DNA from 2 places in the Paenibacillus sp. FSL H8-0537 genome. Region 2 is predicted to be linked to the other one. Evidence: riboswitches for the same ligand, from Rfam matches in the RefSeq annotation. Region 2 holds a riboswitch; the other holds the start of a gene.

Region 1 (3,207 bases), 600 kb from region 2:
CCATATAATTGTTCAAAATCGAATAAGGATCGCCGTTCGGCAGCCCCTGAATGGCCATAGCCAAATCGAAGTTTCCTTGTGCCTGTGCTTCCTTGTAAGCTGCTCCATCCAATATTTGAATCGTAACGTCCAGCTGCAATTGTTGAAGCACAGCCTGAAGCAGCTCGGCCTGCGCTTTATACGGATAACGGTCAAGCCCATAAGTTGGCACAATTAGCGTAACCGCCTGCCTGTTATCGCCAAGCACCTCATGCGACAGAGCGATTGCCTTTTCCGAATCATGAACGGCAGGGATGTCCTTGTAAAACGGCGAGGTCGAATTTAGAATGTTGGCTGTAGCGGTTGGATAACCCAAAAACAGCTCCTTCACCAGCTGCTCGCGGTCAATAATCAGACTCAGCGCCTGACGCATCTTCAAATCATTAAATGGCGCTTTGGCACCGTTCGGATGCAGGTAGTGGGAAATCGTCGATTTTGCCGTCGATACAGCAAAGCGGTCATCCTTCAGCAGCTCCTCGGCAAGGGCAGGAGGAATAGCTCCCAAATCCATGACGCCCAAAATCTCCCCAGATTTAAGGGCAGCCAGCCTTGTATCAGGGTCCGGTATGACGCGGACGCGGATTTTTTGAGCTTTTGCTTTTTCGCCATAATAGCCGTCGTAAGCTTCTAGCAAAGAATATTGATCCTTCTCATGCTGCACAAGCTTGAAAGGACCTGTTCCTTGCGGCAGGCCGTTGAAATCGCCGTTGTCGTCAAAATTATTCGGGCTGTACATCGGACTTGAGAAGTTGATCATTGAATACAGCAGCGTCGGCTGCGGATTTTCGAAAACAAGCTTAATCGTGCTTTCATCAACCTTCACGACTTCCTGAAGGCTAGGGTATGAATGATTAATGTCCAGCGTATAGAACGGCGAACTCTTCGGGCTCACCTGCTTGTAACGGGCAAAATTTGCAAGCGCCGCGTCCGCGTTGAATGGCGCGCCATCGTGGAACGTCACGCCTTTGCGCAGCATGAAGGTCCATTCCTTGCCATCAGCGGACATTTCCCACGATTCCGCCAGCTTTGGAGCAGGCTTGCCATCCTCAGAAGCAGCAATTAGCGGCTCCCATACGTATAGAATAGTGCTCGTGTAATAAGCATCTTGTGGTCCTGGTGCTAAATCCCGCGGCGCAGCCAGCACGATTTCTTCAGAAGCAGCATCCGCAGCGGCGGAAGGAGCAGCAGACTGCTGCGACAGCCCATTATTGCTGATGGGTTCATTTGAGCCGTTGGCACCACTGCAGCCCATCAGCGCCAGCAGCAAGCAGAGGCTGAATAAAACACCCATTCTTTTTTTATTTCTTGCCGTTTGTGTACGTTTCATCTTTTCTATTTCCTCTCCCTCTAGCAAAATCATCTTCCTGTAAAAATCCGCAAAAAAAAAGACAGCTCTGCCTCCAGTCATAGGAAGGATAGAGCTGCCTGTTATTGTTATTTTCCATCATAGCAAATAAGCATGCGCGCTAACACTTCCCTATTCTCCGTAGGTTACAGCAGTGTTGTCAGAACAGGCAGGTCTCCTGGCTACCGGAAATAATGCTGCTAGCTGCCTTCCCATTCTCGCTAAGCGAGATCAGTGGCCTTGTAGCTTCAGCTAATCCGTAACAGTGGCGGGACCGCGTCGGTTTTGCACCGAACTTCCCTTTTAAGCTCCAGCCGCAGCTGTCGCACCTTATTCCCACAATTTTTCAGTTGTTTGCAAATCTGGTTGATTATATACCAGCCCTTTCATTTAAGCAACCTTTCCCTCCGCTTTCCTTTGTTTATTTTCTGATATAAAATAAAGTAGATAGCATTTCGTAACTGGAGGGAACGACTGATGAAACCACAATTTCAGCCTTTATTTGAACCATTCACTTTCACGAATGGCATGTCTGTACATAATCGTATTGTAATGGCGCCAATGACAACCTGCTCGTCCAATCCGGACGGTACAGTGCCTGATGAGGAGCTCGCCTACTACAGCCGTCGCAGTGCGGGGCCCGGCATCGTCGTTACAGCTTGCGTCTACGTAAGCCGCAACGGCAAAGGCTTCCCGGGCGAATTTGGCGCGGATACCGACGAAATGATCCCAAGCCTCAAGCGTCTGGCCGATGCGATTAAAAGCCGCGGCGCGAAGGCGATTTTGCAAATTTTTCATGGCGGAAGATCCTGCTTCCCTGGCCTAGTGCCGAATGATGATTTGGTGAGCGCCAGCAGCATTGCCCAGCAAGAAGGCGGTATTGTACCACGCGAGCTAACCGAGGAGGAAATCAAAGCGATTATCGCCGACTTTGGCGAAGCGACCCGCCGTGCAATTGAGGCTGGTTTTGACGGCGTAGAAATTCACGGTGCCAACGGCTATCTGCTGCAGCAATTTTATTCCCCGGCTTCCAATGTACGTACCGACGATTGGGGCGGCTCGGTCCATAAACGGATGGCTTTCCCGCTCTACGTCGTTGAAGCCGTTCAGAAAGCCGCAGCTATGGCGCCACAGCCATTTCTGGTGGGCTATCGCTTCTCGCCGGAGGAGCCTGAAGAAGAAGGCTTGACGATGGAGCATTCGTACCATCTGGTTAACGCTCTAATCGAGCAGAAGCTGGATTATTTGCATGTGTCGCTTAATGATTTCTGGTCGAAGCCGCGCAGAGGCGAACAGGATTCACAAAGCCGCATGGCCTGGTTCGTCGAAAAATACAGCGAGCACATTCCATTCATCGGAGTTGGCGGCATCACAACTGCCGAAGAGGCTCTGCAAGCGAAAAACTCCGGCGTGCCGTTCATCGCCCTAGGCCGCGAGCTCATTATCGACCCGGATTGGACGGAGAAAATCAAGCAAGGCAACGAGCAGGATATTGTGACTACGCTGTCCAAGCAGGATCAAGAGCGTCTTGTCATCCCGAATGGCTTGTGGGGAGCCATTACGCATGCGCCAGGCTGGTTTCCGATAACGGAATAATTGCAAAGTCCACCCTATCGATCACAAATAGGCACAAGGTGAAACGGCTGTCGCCGTCCTTTGGCGGCGCGGCGCGTTTCGACCCGAGACTAACAATTTGACATTTCTATAAAAGTAGATATACTAATCCTCATGGATACTTTATCAATACTTAAAGCTGTGTCTAACGAGAAACGGTACCATATTTTAAAATGGCTGAAAACACCTGAGGAGCATTTCGGGCCTCA
Region 2 (3,207 bases):
CTCCAAAACGGATTGCTGCGTAAATACAGGCAATGGGCTCGCGGCTTCCTCATATGCCCCACTAGGCTCTATACCCTTGCTGCGATCATTAAGCAGTACTGCTTCCATCGCCAAATGAAGTGGCGAGACAGCTGGCATCGCGGCTGACTCCACCCTCGATGAAGCAGCTTTATCAACCGGAGCTGGAGCTGGCTTCACGGGTGCGGCTGGAGGCGCTATGGCAACGGCTACGCCGCCGCCTTGCCCATTTTCATTTCTCGGCTGGTCTTGCATCGCCATTTGCGGCTCCTCCCGCTCCACCAAAGAGTCCGCCCTATCATATTCATCCTCAGGATAGTCTCCATCACCTGAGAGCTCCGGCATTCCTGCCGTATGAAGCGCCCACGGCTCATTCTTCTCTTGCAGACGCTGGTGAGGCTTCAAAGGCTGCGCGCCTTCGCCCAGCGTATATTTGCGCTGATAGCCACGCGGCGTAATCATCAGCCCATCATAATTAACGGTTGTGGAGTTGCCGATAACGACCGTTGTCAGCATGCCGATATCATGGTCAAGCATACGGGCAAGCGTCGTCACGACAATATCCTCACGGTCGCGGTACGCGCTTTTCACAATGCCAACCGGCGTATCTGGCGAGCGGTATTTGAGCAAAATACGCTGCGTCTCCACGATTTGCCGTGTTCTTCTGCCGCTGCGCGGGTTATAAAGCGCAATGACGAAATCCGCTTGTCCTGCCGCTTCTACTCTGCGCGCTATCAGCTCCCAAGGGGTCAAATGATCGCTTAGGCTGATCGTGCAAGCATCGTGCATAATCGGTGCGCCGAGCAGGGACGCTGTCGAGTTAATGGCGGAAATGCCGGGAATGACTTCAACCTCTACCCCGCCATTACGCTTCCAGCCCTTCTCAATCAGCACCTCATACACGAGTCCTGCCATACCGTACACGCCCGCATCGCCGCTTGATATAACGGCAACCTTCTTGCCGTTCTCCGCCTGGCGCACCGCTTCCTGCGCCCGGCTGACCTCCTCCGTCATCCCTGTCCGCACAATCGCCTGATCGCTGATTAGCTCCCGAATCAAGTCCACATACGTGTTATAGCCGATGACTATATCGCTCTCCTGAATCGCTTCACGGGCGCGTTTCGTAATATGCTCGAAGCTCCCTGGGCCGAATCCGATTATTAACAGCTTGCCGACGCCTGCTTCACTCATTGATGCCCAACTCCTTCTATGTAGCAATTTACAATTTCTATCCAACAAAAAAAGCACCTCTAACGATATGTGTTAGAAATGCTTGAAAAGACCAATGTCCTTGTTAAACGCAGACAGCGAAGGGCCATCCAATCTCTAACACCTTCCTAATATCCACGTAGGTTTACAGTGTCGTTGAAATAAGCAGGTCTCCTGGCTTTGAAGCGTCAGTCGCTTCATACAGTGGCGGGTCCGCGCCGGTCTCTCACCGACTTCCCTATTAAGTCAACTTGGGCGCCTTGCGCACCTGCTGACACTTATTCCCTTCCTATTAAATTGTAATCTTAATGATAACATTAGATTGTATGATCGACAAGTGCGTTTATGCCATCAGCCTAGACGCAAATAGAGCCAGCGCAAGCTCGGACTGCATGTCCATGCTGGCGCCAGCTCTATTTTTCAAAATATAAGAATTTATAAGTTTTGCACTTATAAATGGGCTTATATTTCACCCTCGAAACGGCAGCTTTGCCGTCAGAGGACGGCTTCAGCCATTTACGCGTAAAGGTTTATTTCTTCTCCAGTGTTTCCCAAGCCGCTTTCACGAGAGAATCAAAAAGCTCGTCATCCTCTTCCAGCTCATCCTCAACAGCTAAAAGATCCTCTTCCTTGCCTGATTCATTTAGAAAAAATAAACCGTAGCCCCACTCAGTCGCCTTGCGGCTGTGAAGGGCAATTTCGTATTGGTTCGTCTGACCCTCTACTTCAAAATGAACCTTGCCTACGAAACCAGATTCCTTGGAGTTCGTCATGCTAGCATGCAAAATATTTACTTTCATCTTTCATTCTTCCTCTCTTTACCGTTACGACACCAGCTGCTGAAGTTGATTGACTTGATTTAACAGCTCGTTGATTTTGTTAATCGTATTTGGAATTTCCGTTGCGTCAACCAATGCTTTGCCGTCTTCGATCTGCTTCAGCACCGCATCAATGCCTTCCTGCAGCTTCAAATTATAATCGACCACGGTCTGATGGACATCCTTGGCAAAATCCGGCGCTTGCAGCTCGCCAAACTGCTTGATAGATTCCTGCACAGCTACTAGCTGTTCCTTATAATCGGCGCGTGCACTTGCATCGTTTACGGCTTGCTCCGCAAGCTGCGTCGCCTGCTCGCTGAAGCTTGTCAGCGTCTGCATGTATGAAGCCGCCCCCGTCACATAGTCGGCCGAGCTCGATACGGAATTGACCGCCTGCTTGGCATCCTCGAATAACGAGCATCCTCCTAATAATAACATTCCAATGATTAAAAGTATGCTTTTTCCTGAACGAATGGTCATGTTTAATCTCTTCCTTTCCGCCTGTATGGCACAGAGCACTATTTATACGGCATAAGCGTCCAAACGGTTGCATTTCGTCTTATTAATAAGCTTGTCCATCATTTATGTGGGCTATAAGATCAAATGAGACTAAAACAGCCCGAAGATTTCGTGGATTTCATTTAAACCATTTTCTTGTCAACCGACATTTCACACCTATCTGCCAGTTACTTGTACGACAAAAAGGAGCTGCCACGAGGCAAGCTCCTTCACTATCGTTTTACAGACGATTCCATGAATGAGTATCTCGATTCATTTGGGATTGATTACTTTGCTTGATTTAATCGATAAAATGTACATATTGCAGGAACCTTTTCAGTATAACCGCTGCCTGCGCCCTCGTTACATTCTCCCTCGGGGCAAAGCGTCCGTCCACCATTCCTTTCATAATGCCGTCTTCCGATGCTCGGACTACCGCAGCTTGCGCCCATGAAGAAATGGAGTCTCGATCCGTGAAAGCATCCAGATGGCCTCCCTCTTGCCCATCGCTACCGGTTCCATGGCTGGTGAAGGTTAAGGCCCCAGCAATCACAACGGCCATTTGCTCGCGGGTAATTGGATCGTTAGGCGCAAAACGGCCGGCACCGATGCCACTAACCAGCCCGTTAGCCACTGCCGCATTTACTGCAGATGCATACCATGC

The links. A riboswitch is a leader RNA that binds a small molecule or an ion and turns the genes downstream of it on or off. The one in region 2 is predicted to bind cobalamin.
Region 1: linked by a shared signal. The riboswitch ahead of MHB80_RS10680 (ABC transporter substrate-binding protein) and the one ahead of cobJ (precorrin-3B C(17)-methyltransferase) in region 2 are both predicted to bind cobalamin.

What each region holds. Positions count from the first base shown of each region.
Region 1 covers NZ_CP150290.1:2,550,334-2,553,540, reverse strand. The annotation lists gene MHB80_RS10680 (ABC transporter substrate-binding protein) at 1-1,366, opposite strand, end outside; cobalamin riboswitch at 1,535-1,732, opposite strand; gene MHB80_RS10675 (NADH-dependent flavin oxidoreductase) at 1,862-2,980, shown strand; gene MHB80_RS10670 (helix-turn-helix transcriptional regulator) at 3,113-3,207, shown strand, end outside.
Region 2 covers NZ_CP150290.1:3,154,401-3,157,607, reverse strand. The annotation lists gene cobJ (precorrin-3B C(17)-methyltransferase) at 1-1,209, opposite strand, end outside; cobalamin riboswitch at 1,374-1,524, opposite strand; gene MHB80_RS13390 (hypothetical protein) at 1,758-2,027, opposite strand; gene MHB80_RS13385 (DUF6376 family protein) at 2,052-2,525, opposite strand; gene MHB80_RS13380 (leucine-rich repeat protein) at 2,845-3,207, opposite strand, start outside.